3 regions of the Pseudomonas sp. NPDC077451 genome follow, and region 1 is predicted to be linked to each of the others. Evidence: predicted binding sites of a transcription regulator. Region 1 holds the regulator's gene; each other region holds the start of a gene.
The links. The regulator sigma-54, encoded in region 1, starts transcription at its own class of promoters, with help from an activator protein. The targets are predictions, from matches to a motif close to ANTGGCATNNANNTTGCTNT.

Region 2: nirB (nitrite reductase large subunit NirB) is a predicted target of sigma-54. The motif match lies at 2,591-2,610, and genes of this name have one in related genera.
Region 3: flgB (flagellar basal body rod protein FlgB) is a predicted target of sigma-54. The motif match lies at 2,949-2,968, and genes of this name have one in related genera.

Annotation. Positions count from the first base shown of each region.
Region 1 covers NZ_JBITVX010000005.1:93,410-98,465, reverse strand. Annotated here, with positions in the region: gene pmbA (metalloprotease PmbA) at 1-261, shown strand, start outside; gene ACIGHL_RS10360 (HPr family phosphocarrier protein) at 358-630, opposite strand; gene rapZ (RNase adapter RapZ) at 639-1,496, opposite strand; gene ptsN (PTS IIA-like nitrogen regulatory protein PtsN) at 1,826-2,290, opposite strand; gene hpf (ribosome hibernation-promoting factor, HPF/YfiA family) at 2,297-2,605, opposite strand; gene ACIGHL_RS10340 (RNA polymerase factor sigma-54) at 2,685-4,202, opposite strand; gene lptB (LPS export ABC transporter ATP-binding protein) at 4,348-5,056, opposite strand, start outside.
Region 2 covers NZ_JBITVX010000011.1:31,372-36,427, forward strand. Annotated here, with positions in the region: gene nirB (nitrite reductase large subunit NirB) at 1-2,366, opposite strand, end outside; gene ACIGHL_RS16865 (aldo/keto reductase) at 2,974-3,798, shown strand; gene ACIGHL_RS16870 (esterase-like activity of phytase family protein) at 3,971-5,056, shown strand, end outside.
Region 3 covers NZ_JBITVX010000001.1:499,942-504,997, reverse strand. Annotated here, with positions in the region: gene ACIGHL_RS02425 (flagellar hook protein FlgE) at 1-1,315, opposite strand, end outside; gene flgD (flagellar hook assembly protein FlgD) at 1,347-2,027, opposite strand; gene flgC (flagellar basal body rod protein FlgC) at 2,046-2,489, opposite strand; gene flgB (flagellar basal body rod protein FlgB) at 2,503-2,907, opposite strand; gene ACIGHL_RS02405 (CheR family methyltransferase) at 3,108-3,932, opposite strand; gene ACIGHL_RS02400 (chemotaxis protein CheV) at 3,970-4,902, opposite strand.

The DNA.
Region 1 (5,056 bases):
CGCCGTATGGGGCGTGGGCTGTTGGTCACCGAGCTGATGGGCCAGGGCCTGAACCTGGTGACGGGTGACTATTCGCGCGGCGCCGGTGGTTATTGGGTCGAGAACGGCGAGATTCAGTTTCCGGTGCAGGAGGTCACCATCGCGGGAAACCTGCGGGACATGTTCCGGCAGATCGTTGCGGTTGGCTGTGACGTCGAGTCGCGCAGCAGCATTCACACCGGGTCGGTGCTGATCGAGCGCATGAAGGTGGCGGGTCAGTAGATAATCAGTAGCAAGCAAAGCGAAAAGATAACGTACAGGAGAACACCTGGCGTTATCTGGCCTGAAGCCCTTGTTATCGGCCGCGTTTGCCGCTTGCTATTCGCCTTCTTCGAAATAGTCTTCGATCAGGGCGATCAGCGCCTGGAGCGCTTCATGCTCCTGCTCGCCCTCTGTCTGCACGTGCAAACGGGTGCCTTTACTGGCAGCGAGCATCATCACCGCCATGATGCTTTTGCCATCTATGAGGCTGGAGGGGCAGCGCCCCAATCGGATGTCGCAAGGGAATCGATTAGCAACGCCGACAAACTTGGCAGCTGCCCGGGCATGCAGACCGAGCTTGTTGATGATGGTGATTTCGCACGACGGCATGTGTATTCCTAAGCCAGGTCGCGGTGGCGGACCTGGACGTTCTTTAGAGGTGCGCGCAGCGCATGACCGAGCCGCTCGGCCAGATAGACCGAGCGGTGGTGCCCACCGGTGCAGCCAATGGCGACCGTGACATAGGCGCGGTTGCTGGCGGCGAAGCGGGGAAGCCACTTGCTCAAGTAGGCCAGGATGTCTTGGAACATTTCCTCGACGTCCGTTTGTGCAGCGAGATAATCGACAACAGGCTGATCCAGCCCCGAAAAATCGCGCAGATCGGCCTTCCAGTAAGGATTCGGCAGGCAACGCACATCGAATACCAGATCGGCGTCAACCGGCATGCCACGTTTAAAGCCAAAGGACTCGAAGAGAAAAGCCGTACCCGGCTCTGGCTTGTCCAGCAGGCGAAGCTTCAGCGTGTCTCGCAGCTGATAAAGATTCAGGTGCGTGGTGTCGATCTTCAGGTCGGCGTGATCGATGATAGGCGCCAGAAGCAGTTCTTCGTCACGGATGGCTTCGGCCAGGGAGCGGTTCTGGTTGGTCAGCGGATGCCGCCTACGGGTCTCCGAAAAGCGCTTAAGCAATGTCTCGTCGGCGGCATCGAGATACAGTACATCGCACTGGATATATCGGGCACGGACATCTTCGAGCAGCTCGGGAAAGCGTTTCAGTTGACTCGGCAGGTTGCGCGCATCGATAGATACCGCGACTTGTGGCTGCAGCAGCTCTGTGTGCAACAGTGCCCTTTCTGCCAGCTCTGGCAGAAGGCCGGCGGGAAGGTTGTCGATACAGTAGAAACCATTGTCTTCAAGGACATTTAGCGCAGTGCTCTTGCCCGATCCAGAGCGCCCACTGACGATGATCAACCGCATCGAACTGTTCCATTCAGCAAGGCTTGGCCTCGAAAACCTTTTTTCGCGTCGCGCCGGCAGGGTGTGTATTGGCAGATAAGGGGCACGTTTCTTTCCTCACTCAGCTTAGGGCGACAGAATATTGCTCTGTCCTAGCAGGCTGTTGGGAAACTACTCGAGTAGACATGTCTCGTTAAAACAGCCACGGCCTCGACCCCAGCCAGAACGCATCGATAGCCAATCAAGGTGCGTTTTTCCGTCTGTTAACCTCGGTCCAGCCTTAGGCTTTGTTCCAGGGAACCCGGTGGTTGGGATTGCCAGCCACCGCTTATGTTGTCCCGGACGGCCAACTAACGACCGTTCTGAATATCCATCACAGCCTGATACAGTTCCTGTCCCGACGTGGTCCCGCGCAGCCGTTCACGGACCTCTTCGCGATCCAGCATGCTGGCAATCTGGCGAAGCAGCTCCAGATGTTCATCGGTGGCTGCTTCTGGCACCAGCAATACGAACAATAGATCGACGGGAGCGCCGTCGATTGCATCGAAATCTACTGGTGTATCGAGTCTCAGCACTGCACTGAGCGGCGATGTGCAGCCGGGCATACGGCAGTGCGGGATAGCAATGCCATTGCCGAAGCCGGTTGAGCCAAGCTTCTCGCGGGCGATGAAGCTTTCAAAGATCGCTTGGCTATCAAGATCTGGCAGATCCCCACCAAGCACCTTGGCGATCTGCTCCAGTACGCGCTTCTTGCTGCCGCCCGGTACGCCCACTAGGGCGCGGCCGGGGGTTAGGATATTTTCGATTCGGATCATGATGGGTTAGCGAGCCAGGGCGCCCTGATGGTGGTCGAGCTGTTTTTCTTTGTGCTTGATGAGCTGCCGATCGAGCTTGTCCGCAAGCAGATCGATCGCGGCGTACATGTCGCTGTGCTCGGCGTTAGCGACAACTTCGCGGCCAGCTACATGTAAGGTCGCTTCGGCCTTCTGCCTCAGCTTCTCGACTTGAAGAACGACTTGAATGGCAATGATGCGATCGAAATGCCGTTCTAACCGCTCGAATTTCTCTTCGACGTAGTCACGCAGGGGTTCTGTGATTTCCAGGTGAAGGCCAGTGATGTTGACTTGCATACTGCATCTCCTTTTTGCCACATGCGGATTGGTGGGCAGCAAGCCCGCCATTCGGAAGAACTCGACCAGTGCTCTGGTGTTACATCAGCCGCTTGCGCTCGCTGGATGGCGCGATACCGAGTGATTCGCGGTACTTTGCGACGGTGCGGCGTGCGACCTGAATCCCCTGTTCCTCCAGTAGACCAGCGATCTTGCTGTCGCTCAATGGCTTTTTCTGGTTTTCCGCGGCCACCAGTTTCTTGATGATTGCGCGGATGGCAGTGGACGAGCACTCGCCGCCTTCGGCAGTGCTCACATGGCTCGAAAAGAAATATTTGAGTTCATAGATGCCCCGGGGCGTGTGCATGAACTTTTGCGTCGTGACCCGCGAAATGGTCGACTCATGCATACCCACCGCTTCGGCGATGTCGTACAGCACTAGCGGCTTCATGGCCTCGTCGCCGTGCTCGAAAAAGCCCCGCTGATGCTCGACGATCTGGGTGGCCACCTTCATCAGCGTTTCGTTGCGGCTGAGCAGGCTTTTGATGAACCAGCGTGCTTCTTGCAGCTGGTTTCGCATGAAGGTGTTATCCGCGCTTGAATCGGCCCGTTTGACGAACCCGGCGTATTGCGCGTTTACCCTCAGGCGAGGCATTGCCTCCTGATTCAGTTCCACCAACCAGCGGCCATTGTGCTTGCGCACGATAACGTCAGGCACCACATATTCGGGCTCACCCGCTTCGATCTGAGAGCCGGGGCGTGGATTGAGCGTTTGAATCAAGTCGATGATCTGGCGCAGTTCGTCTTCTTTGAGCTTCATCCTGCGCATCAGCAAGCTGTAATCGCGCCCGCCAAGAATATCCAGGTGGTCACTCACCAGCCGGATGGCCTCACTCAGCCACTCGGTGCGTTCGGGCAGTTGACGAAGCTGCAGCAGCAGGCATTCACGCAGGTCACGCGCTCCGATGCCTGCGGGCTCGAACTGCTGAATTCGGCGCAGCACCACCTCGATCTCGTCGAGTTCGATTTCAAGCTCGGGGTCAAACGACTCGAGTACTTCTTCAAGCGTTTCGTCGAGATAACCCTGTGGATTGATACAATCGATCAGGGTGGCCGCGATGAGACGGTCGGTATCGCTCATCGGTGCGAGGTTGAGTTGCCAGAGCAGATGGCTTTGCAGGCTTTCGCCGCTAGAGGTCCGGCTGGTGAAATCCCACTCATCGTCATCGCTGCTCGGCAAGCTGCTGGCGCTGGTCTGATAGATGTCTTCCCAAGCGGTGTCTACCGGCAGCTCATTTGGGATGCGGTCGCCCCAGTCGCCTTCTTCGAGGTTCTCCACCGTGTTGATGGGCTCCTCGTAATTGTTGTCCGGCTCGCTTTGCACGGTTGAGTCAGTCGAAGGGCTTTCGCTTTTCTTTTCGACAGACTCGGCCATCGGATCGGAGTTGTCGAAATCATCCCCGTCTTCTTCGCGCTCGAGCATGGGATTGGAATCCAGCGCTTCCTGAATCTCTTGTTGGAGATCAAGCGTGGATAGCTGGAGCAATCGTATGGCTTGTTGCAGCTGCGGTGTCATCGTCAGCTGCTGGCCCATCTTCAGGACTAGCGATGGTTTCATGGCAGAGGACTTCGAACCTTTTTTGCCGGCGCAACCGCGCCTGTTCCGATTTCGCTGGCGCCGCGCGCCCGTGTAAGCAAATTATATGCCTGCCATTGAAGCCTTTGCCTAGCCCTGTAGGTTCGTCCGGGCAGAAAAAACGACTTCAAAGTCGGAATTCGTGTCCCAGATAGACTTCCTTGACCAGCTGGTTGGCCAAGATGGTCTCTGCGTCGCCTTCGGCGATCAATTGACCGTCGTTGACGATGTAGGCGGTTTCGCAGATATCCAGCGTTTCGCGGACGTTGTGATCGGTGATCAGGACGCCGATGCCCTTGGCCTTCAGGTGATGAATGATCTGCTTGATGTCGCCGACCGAGATGGGGTCGACGCCTGCGAAGGGTTCGTCAAGAAGAATGAACTTGGGTGCCGTGGCCAGGGCGCGGGCTATCTCGACGCGGCGTCGTTCGCCACCGGACAGGCTCATGCCGAGGCTGTCACGGATGTGGTGAATGTGAAACTCCTGCAGCAGGCCTTCGAGGGCTTGTTGCCGACCGCTGCGATCAAGGTCCTTGCGCGTTTCAAGGATCGCCATAATGTTGTCGGCTACCGACAGCTTGCGAAAGATCGAGGCTTCCTGCGGCAGATAGCCAATACCGGCTCGGGCTCGGCCGTGCATGGGCAGGTGCGTCACGTCCTGGTCATCGATCAGGACCCGGCCCTGATCCGCTTTTACCAAACCGACGATCATGTAGAAGCAGGTGGTCTTGCCGGCACCATTTGGGCCCAGCAGGCCCACGATCTGGCCGCTTTCGATGGAGAGACTGACATCACGCACGACCTGACGACTCTTATAGCTCTTAGCTAAATGCTGG
Region 2 (5,056 bases), on a different contig from region 1:
TGCATCTGCGCTTCCAGCTCAGCGGCGAGATTCAGGCTGTCGTCGATGACGACTTCCTTGAGATAGTCGAGGCCGCCTTCGAGGGATTCACGCCACACGGAGGTGCGTTGCAGCTTGTCCGCGGTACGGATGTAGAACATCAGGAAGCGGTCGATGTAGCGGATCAGCGTCTCGTCATCGAGATCAGTGGCGAACAGCTCGGCGTGACGCGGACGCATGCCGCCATTGCCTGCGACGTAGAGGTTCCAGCCGTTCTCGGTGGCGATGACGCCGATGTCCTTGCTCTGTGCCTCGGCGCATTCGCGGGTGCAGCCGGAGACGCCGAACTTGATCTTGTGTGGCGAGCGCAGGCCCTTGTAGCGATCCTCCAGGCGCAGCGCCATGCCGACGCTGTCTTGCACACCGTAGCGGCACCAGGTGCTGCCGACACAGGATTTCACCGTGCGCAGGGATTTGCCGTAAGCATGTCCGGTCTCGAAACCGGCCTCGATCAGCTCGCTCCAGATCTCCGGCAGCTCATGCAGCTGGGCACCGAACAGGTCGATGCGCTGGCCACCGGTGATCTTGGTGTAGAGGTCATATTTCTTCGCGACGGCACCGAGGGCGATCAGCTTGTCCGGGGTGATCTCACCGCCGGCGATGCGCGGCACCACCGAATAGGTGCCGTTCTTCTGCATGTTCGCCATGAAGGTGTCGTTGGTGTCCTGCAGCGGGATCAGCCCCGGATCGGTGATCGGCTGGTTCCAGCAAGACGCGAGGATAGAGCCCACTGCCGGCTTGCAGATGTCGCAGCCGGTATGACCTCGACCATGCTTGGCCAACAGCTCAGCGAAACTGATGATGCCTTCGACGCGCACGATGCCGTAGAGCTCCTGGCGAGTGAGAGCAAAGTGCTCGCAGAGGCTCTTGTCGACTTCGACGCCACGGGCTGTCAGTTCATGCTCGAAGACCTGCTTGAGCAGCGCGCTGCACCCACCGCAGCCGGTGCCGGCCTTGGTTGCGGCTTTCAGCTCGCCGAGATCGGTGATGCCGGCATCGACCTGGCAGCACACCGCGCCCTTGGTGACGTTGTGGCAGGAACAGAGGGTTGCGGTGTCCGGCAGGGCATCGGCGCCCAGGGTCGGTGCGCCATCGGACAGCGGCAGGATCAGGCTGGACGGATCAGCCGGCAGCTTGATGCCGTTCTGCGCGTACTGCAGCAGGGTGTCGTAGTAACTGTTGTCGCCGATGAGCACCGCACCGATGACGCGCTTGCCGTCTTCGGACAGCACCAGACGGCGGTAGCTGGCGTTGGCTTCATCGATGAAGCGATAGCTCTTGGCGCCGGGTGTGGCGGCATGGGCATCGCCGATGGAGCCGACGTCAACGCCGAGCAGCTTGAGCTTGGTCGACATGTCCGCACCGCTGAAGGGCTGGTGCGGCTCGCCGCAGAGCAGGGCGGCCAGGTTGCGAGCCATGGTGTACCCCGGCGCGACCAGCCCATAGACCATGGCATTCCAGGAGGCGCACTCGCCGATGGCGAAGATTGACGGGTCGTTGGTGCGGTAGTCAGCGTCGATCACGACGCCACCGCGTGGAGCAATTTCAAGCTCGGCGCTGCGGGCCAGCGCATCCTGCGGGCGGATACCGGCAGAGAAGACGATCAGGTCAGTTTCAAGATACTCGCCGTCATTGAAGTTCATCCGGTAGGCGTATTCCTCACCGATGACGATTTCCTGCGTGGCGCGGGACAGGTGCACGCCGACGCCCAGTGCCTCGATGCGAGACTTGAGTGCGGCGCCGCCTTCCTCGTCGAGTTGTACTGGCATCAGACGTGGGGCGAACTCGACCACATGGGCTTCGAGGCCGAGCGATTTGAGCGCGTTGGCCGCTTCCAGCCCGAGCAGTCCGCCACCGACGACCACGCCGCGCTTGGCGTTGCTGGCGGCGGCGCGGATGGCGTCCAGATCATCCAGGGTGCGGTAGACCAGTCGCGAATTGCCCTCGGCACCCGGGATCGGCGGCACGAACGGGTAGGAACCGGTCGCCAGAATCAGCTTGTCGTAGGGCTGGCGGCCTTCGGCAGTGACCACTTCCTTGCGCTCACGGTCGATTTCCAACACCTGCACGCCAAGGTGCATATGCACGCCGTGGGCGGCGTAGTAGTCGGCATCGCACATGGCCAGTGAGTCGGCATCACGGCCGCCGAAGTATTCGGACAGGTGCACCCGGTCGTAGGCGCGCTGACGCTCTTCACCGTATACATGCACTTGGTACTGGCTCAGTGCGCCGCGCTCGATCAGCTGCTCGACGCAGTGATGCCCCACCATCCCGTTGCCAATGACGATCAGCGTTTCGCTCTTGATCGGGGTGACGATTGCGTTCATGACCGGTTCCTCCGTCGAAGCCGATTGCGGCGTCGTCGTACAAAAACAAAAAAGGCGCCTGGAGCTGTCTGGCAGCTCCAGGCGCCTTTGCCTGGTATTCATGGGATGTGGGGGTGATGTGCGAGCGACGTTGCTCGGTGCACCCGTCCCGTGCCACTCGTGGCTGATGGTCTTCGTTGACCGCGGGAGACGCTGCCGAATCGGTCGGCAGCTGTTGAGGTGACTTAGCATGTTGCATGCCAGTGTCGGGTGCAGATGGCAGGGTTCCAGAGAACCGCTACGGGGAACTGGTGGGCTGAAGCCCACCCTTCGGTAGACGGAGGCTTGCGTAGGGTGGGCTTCAGCCCACCATGGCGCTCACAGACATCGCGTCCAGTTTCGCTTGGAGAGGCGCGGCACCGACCCAGAAGAGTGCGGTGCAAGAGACCGGCTCCCCTATTTGGGGCGATATGGCAAACGTTTTGGCCTGAAGCCGAACATTGCGTCCTGGGATCGGTCAGTACACGACCTTCCGGTCGCGGCATCGTTATCCTTGCGGCTGGCCTCATCCTCTGACGAATCTGGAGATCACTTGAACAAGGTCGTCGAACAACCTCTTTTGCTGGGCATGATGCGCCTGATGCAATACCCCGAACTGGCGCAGCCGCAGGCGCTGCTGGGCTTCATCGAGCGCTGTGTGGAGCGCGGCCTGAGCGGTTTCGATCACGCCGATATCTATGGTGCTGGTGAGTGCGAGGCGCATTTTGGCGCGGCATTGCAACTGCGCCCGGCGTTGCGAGAGCAGGTCCAGCTGATCGGCAAGGCCGACATCGTGCCCGCTGCGCAGGACAGCTCGCGCTGGCAGGTCAAGCACTACAACACCCGGGCGGACTACCTCACCCAGGCGGTGGAGGGCTCGTTGAAGCGGTTGGGCGTGGAGCGCCTCGATGGCTTTCTGCTGCACCGCCCCGATCCCTTGCTGCGGGTCGATGAAGTCGCGCGGGCGCTGGATGATCTGGTCGGCAGCGGCAAGATCGGCTGGCTCGGGGTCTCCAATGCGGAGTTGCTGCAATGCCAGACGCTGGCGCGGGAGCTGCCGCTGCGTTGCAACCAGATCGAGCTTTCACTGCAGGCGCAGGACGCCGCGTGGGACGGTCGGTTGCACGCCATGGAGAGCGAAGGAGTGCATGTGCTGGCGTGGTCGCCGATGGGCGGTGGACGTTTCGGTCCTGAATTGCTGCGTGCGCTCGACGAAGTTGGCGCGGCGTTGAATGCCACAGCCAATCAGGTCGCCTTGGCCTGGCTGCGCAAGCTGCCCGGCAAGCCGGTCCCGATCCTCGGTAGCCTGCGCTGGGAGCGAATCGAGGAAGCGCTACTGGGCGCCGAGCTGCAACTTGATACTCAGACCTGGTTCTATCTCGCTCAGGCGGCGCGAGGGCATGAGGTTGACTGACGCGCTTTGTGGCCAAGCCGTACGGTGCTTTTCGCCGAACGGTGCCGGCGTAATGACGCTTATTCAGCTATAGCCATATTCCTGACACAGTGATTTTCTAAGGTGGTTCTCCGGTGCCAGAGCGCCGCGCATGTCGCACGGCGCAGGCTCCAAACGGATGGAGACACCCAACATGCGAATCCCGAAGCCGCTGGTCGTGGCGCTTGCCGCTGCGATCTCTGCCCCCGCCATGGCTGCCACCAATACCCTGGTGGGTTGGGCGATGATGCCTGCCGATACGTTCTCCGACGGCCCGATGTCGGGTCAGATGGCCAACGCGAACCCCTACGGCACCTTCGCGCCACCCTATGAAAACCGCCAGCCGGTACAGGGCTTTTCCGCCGTGCTGCCGGGTGCAGATGAAAACAGCTTCATATTCATGACCGACAACGGCTTCGGTGGGCAAACGAACTCTGCCGATACGCTGTTGCGGCTCTACAGCGTGCGGCCGGATTTCCGCACCGCCAGCGGCGGCAGCGGCAAGGTCAGCGCCAGCGACTATCTCAGCGGTGCGCCGCTGGCTCGCTTCACTCATCCGTCGCGCCTGACGCTCAACGACATCAATCAAAAGCTGGAACTGCCGATCCAGGCCGACTACCGCTTCTATTACAACGACGGCTCCAAGCCGCGCGTAGACAGTGCCATCGATTTCGGCCGCCTGCTGACGGGCGCCGACCTGGACGTCGAGTCGGTGCGCCGCGATAAGAACTGCGCCATGTGGTTTGGTGATGAGTTCGGTCCGTACCTGGTGAAGACCGATGCCTCCGGCACCGTTACCCGTAGCGCCATCTCGCTACCGGGCGTTTACGCGCCGCAGCATGCGGACGTAGTGGCTGGGCGCGCAACCGCCAATCTGGGTGGGTCAGGTGGCTTCGAAGGCATGGCGATCAACCCGCGCGGCGATCGGCTGTACGCGCTGTTGGAAAAGTCCGTCAACGGCGATCCGGCCGGCACACTGCGAATCAACGAGTTCGACATCGATCAGGAGCGCTATAGCGGCAAGGTGTTCTTCTATCGGCTGCAGGCGCCGGAGCACGCCATCGGTGACATGACCGCCATCGACGAGACACGCTTTCTGGTCATCGAGCGCAATGGCGCTACCGCTACCAACGGCACCCCGTTCAAGAAGATCTACCTGATCGACATCCGTGGTGTCGCCAGTGGTGGTGCCGTGCATAAAACCGAAGTGGTCGACCTCATGCAACTGGCCGACCCCGAC
Region 3 (5,056 bases), on a different contig from region 1:
GAACGATTTGCCCTTGCACTTTTGACTGTCCGTTGGTGTAACGAGCAAAGATCAGCCCGGTGTCGTCGATCTCAAGCCCGGCCATCTCACCGGTGGTGTAACCATCTTGGGCGACACTATTAACCGCGAAAGAGCTTGAGAACTGGGTGGACTTAGTAAAATCCATCACGATGCCCTCGGGATTCGCTAGTGCGCCGTTTGGCGTCCACTTTGCTGGCGTGCCGCCATCGGAAATGGCTGGGACCCAACCGTTACCGTTTCCAGCTGCGATCTCGCCTGCAGTTGCGCTGCGAAGCGTTACTTTCAAATCGGGCCCCACGGAAAATGGACCGTTTTCCGGATTGGATACTCCGGTTAGGTTACCAGCAGAGTTGAAAGTAAGCCCCATTACATACTCTGAATCATCGCTAGGATTTCTTGGGTTGCGCCCATCAACCAATACCCGCATGTCCCACGTGTTCGCACTCGTCTTAACGAAGTACTGGGTCATAACGTGGGCGTTACCCTGCGAATCATAGATATTCAATGATGTGGAACTGTTATAGGTGGTCGGATCAGTCGGGTTGAATGTATTAGCAGCTGCAGTGGAAGCAGCTAGTGTATTAACAGGCAAAGCCTTTGCGGCGGTTCCATCAGCCTGAGCTTGAGCAATATTAGTCGCATCGAGGAGAGCAGCACTGCGCGCAGCGTCAGCGTCTGCCGGTGGAGCACTGTCATATGCAGCCTGGCCTGCGGCTGTTAACGAGTCGTTATAGGCCGTTTCATACGCCGATTGAAGAGTCGCGTCATAAGTAGCCTGCCATGTAGCGGGCGGACTTTGCGTTGAGTTCAGGTTGAATGCCGTATCAATCTTACTGCTAGCTTTGGGCGCCTGGTTGGCAGTTTGAATCTGCAAGTCGCCTACAACTCCGTTCTGCAGATTTCCATTCTTATCTACAGGAAAGCCCTGCAGCTTATAGCCGAAGTTATCAACCAAAGCTCCTTCCCGATCCGTACCAAAATAACCCGCTCGTGTATAACTCAACGCGCCGTTATTACTGACCTGAAAAAAACCATTGCCATTAATCGCAAGGTCCAACGCATTCTGGGTGTAGTTGATGTTTCCCTGGTTGAACTGCTGGGAAATATTTGAAAGTAATACACCACTACCGACCGGATTTTTACCTGTCCCCATCACCGACGCCGCGTAGACGTCTGAAAACTCCGCCCGCGACTGCTTGAAGCCAGCCGTGCCAGCGTTGGCAATGTTGTTACCCGTGACATTGAGGTCTTTGCTGGCGGCACGCATGCCGCTAAGGCCGATATTGAACGACATGAATTGCTCCTGTTACCGGGCGCGCCGGTAGTTACTGACCGATAACCTGGACTTGAGATAGCCCGATGCTGCCGACACCGGCCAGATTGAGCTGAAGCTCACCGCCGTTTTGTCCGAGAGTGACGCTGTCTACGTTGGCAGGAAGCAAGGTGTACAACCCCTTCGTCTCGCCTTGATAAGTGGCTTGTGCTTCGAATCGATAGGTACCCGGCGGCAAGGTTTTGCCGCTCGAGTCTTTGCCATCCCACATAAACGAAACATTGCCAGCTTCCTGCTGACCCATGTTGATCCGATTCACTACCGTACCGGCGCTGTCATAGACGTTGACCGCCACGTTGCTGCTGGTCGTCGGAAGCACGATGCTGGCCTTGAATGTCTCGCTGGTATCAACCACCGCCTTGTCAGTCGGCACGATTACTTTGCGGCCGACGAGTGAAGATGCTTGCAGCGCTTGGGATGACTGATACCCGGACAGCATGGTTTCCATGCTTGAGTTCAGTTTTTCCACACCTTCAACGGTGCTGAACTGTGCCAGCTGCGCGATGAACTCACCGTTCTCTTGCGGCTCCAGCGGGTTCTGGTTGTTCAACTGAGTAACCAGCAATTCGAGAAACTCGTTTTTGCCGAGGTCGTTGCTTTTAACTTCGCGATCTTTGATCTGGTATTGGTCAAGTACCGAGCCGGTACCGCTGACGCCGCCTGTCGTGCTCATGGCTATATCTCGTAGTGGTTACTGGCCTAGGGTCAGAACTTTCTGCAACATGGTCTTGGCTGTATTCATCAGCTCAGCATTGGTTTGAAACGACCGGCTGGCAGAAATCATGTCGGCCATTTCTTCAACGACATTGACGTTCGGGTAATACACGTAGCCTTCGGCATTCGCCGCCGGATGGTTGGGCTCGTACCGGGCTTGCAGTTCGCTCTGGTCTTCCACCACTCCCAGCACCTGGACGCCGGCCCCCGCCTGGTCCTGCTCAGCGAATAACGACCCGTTCGGCGACCCGTCGGCCTGCTGCAGCATGGTTGCGAACACGGGGTGACGCGCGCGATAAGTCTGGTCGACGCTAGACGACACCGTTTCGGCGTTAGCAATGTTGCTGGAAATGGTGTTGAGACGAGTGCTCTGGGCACTCATGCCGCTGCCGGCGATGCTGAATACACTGCTGAGGGACATGGTTTTGCTCCTTTTATTCGCCGCGCAGGGCGCTCATGAGCCCCCGAAATTTACTGTTGAGCAAGGTGAAACTCGCCTGAAAGTCGATAGCATTCTCGGCATAGGCCGCTTGCTCAACCTGGGCATCAACAGTGTTTTGATCGAGCGACGCGTGTGCCGGCGTGCGGAAACGCAAGCCGGGATCGGCAATCTCCATGCCTTCGGCGGCAATATGCTTGCTGCTAGTCACCGCCACACCGAATCCGCCCTGGTTCTTGCTGTTTTGCGCAGCAAGCACTGAGCTGAATTCCAGATCACGCGCCTTGTAGTTGGGGGTGTCAGCGTTGGCGATGTTGTTGGCAAGCACCTCGGCACGCTGAGCGCGAAAACCGAGCGCCTTCTCATGGATACCGAGTGCCTTGTCGAAACTGATGCTCATGATCTAGCCCTTTGCCGGGTACAAGTCTGCTTAGCAAACACACAGCAAAGCCCATGCCATTTCGGCAACTGACTGATTTATAAGCTTTTTTGAAGAGTGGATTGGACTAGGCGTCAAAAGCGGCAAAGCGTGACCTATGTTTTTGCCGCTCATCCAGCCGATAGCGACAGATTCCTGCCGCCTTTGCTAAGAACCAACCATTACTTTGCTTTGTAGATGATGCCCGGGCTGCATTGCACCATCTGATACAGCTCAGGAAGACCGTTCAGCGCTTCGGATGCTCCCAGAAAGAGGTATCCGCCTGGCTTCAACGTCGCGTGGATTCGTTTGAGGATGTCTTTCTTTACATCAGCGGAAAAATAAATGAGCACGTTGCGGCAGAACACCACATCGAACTTGCCGAGCACGGCATAGCTGTCGAGCAGGTTCTGCACCCGAAACTCAACACGACTACGAATTGCCGGCTTAACCACCCAACGACCCGGGCTTTTCACCTCGAAATGACGCTGCAGCCGCTCACTGGATAAACCTCGAGCGATAGCGAGACTGTCATATTCGGCTGCCTTCGATGCAGCAAGCATGGCGCCTGACAATTCAGTAGCCACGATCTGAACTGCCGTTTTCGGGTGGCTAGGACTACTGCGCTCGTACTCGTCGATGGTCATCGACAGCGAGTAAGGCTCTTGCCCTGATGAACAAGCGGCCGACCAGATACGCAAACGCTGTCCCGGCGCGTTTTTCAGCAGCTCAGGCAGAACGCGGTTTTTCATCACCTCAAAAGGATAGGTGTCACGAAACCAGAGCGTCTCGTTGGTTGTCATGGCGTCCACGACCTGCTCGCGCAGGCCGCTACGCGGCTGGGCCTGAATCTTCCTGACCAAATCGCCAAGCGTTTTGAGCCCTTGCTGCTCCATAAGCTTGTTCAACCTGCTGGACACCAGGTACTGCTTGTTGCTGCCCAGCAGAATGCCGCACGTCTTCTCGAGGAATATTCGGAACTGATCGAAATCCGGATCACCTGACACTAATAATGCCCACCAGTCATATTAAGAGGACGACGCCTCAATTCTTATCCGTAGTCCGGATCCGCTCTATCACTCGATTGGCCAGATCATCTGCCTGAAACTTGGCGAGAAAATCGTCCGCTCCGACCCGCTTGACCATGCTCTGGTTGAACACACCGGAAAGCGAAGTATGCAGCAGAATATGCATATCACGCATAGCCGGATCCTGACGAACCTCCGTCGTCAGGGTGTAACCATCCATTTCTGGCATTTCGATATCGGAAATCATCATTATGAATTCGTCAGACGGCTTCTTGCCCTCAGCTACAAGCTTTCGCAGATAGGTGAGCGCCTGCCGCCCATCATTGTGCGCAACGACCTCGATTCCCAGATTCTGCAGACAACGCATGATCTGCTTACGCGCCACAGACGAGTCATCGACAATCAGTACCCGACTGGTTGACGCCTTGTTACTGGTTGCCTCGTCCGCAATGCTGACCGAGAGCACTTCGGACACCGGCGCCACTTCGGCGAGTATCTTTTCAACGTCGATGATTTCCACCATCTGTTGATCTACATGAGTCACGGCCGTCAAATAATGGTCGTGCCCAACACCCTTAGGGGGCGGAAGAATATCTTCCCAGTTCATGTTGACTATCCGCTCCACCGAGCGGACCAAGAAACCAAGCACCTTGGTGTTGTATTCGACAATGATGGCAAAACTATTCGGCAAATCCTGTAGCACTGGCTTTCCGGTAGCAGCGGACAAATCGAGGATAGAAAGCGTGCTTCCCCGAATGTTCGCCACCCCTCTCACCACCGGGCTCGACCGAGGCATGACCGTGAGCCGAGGGCACTGCAGCACCTCTTTGACCTTGAACACGTTGATGCCATAAAGCTGCTTGCCGTCCAGTCTGAACAACAGCAGCTCCAAACGGTTCTGTCCCACCAGCTGCGTACGCTGGTTAACCGAATCCAATACACCGGCCATGCCAGTTCCTCTTGCGTGTGAGATGGGCGGGCAGACATCTGTAGCTCAGACTATCTGGCGCTGAAGTGGCATGCATGCCAACACCGATTTGCAAAATACCTGTCTCGCCTGCCCAGTCAGTTTCTGAACGGTCAACAAACGGCACGTCCCTTGC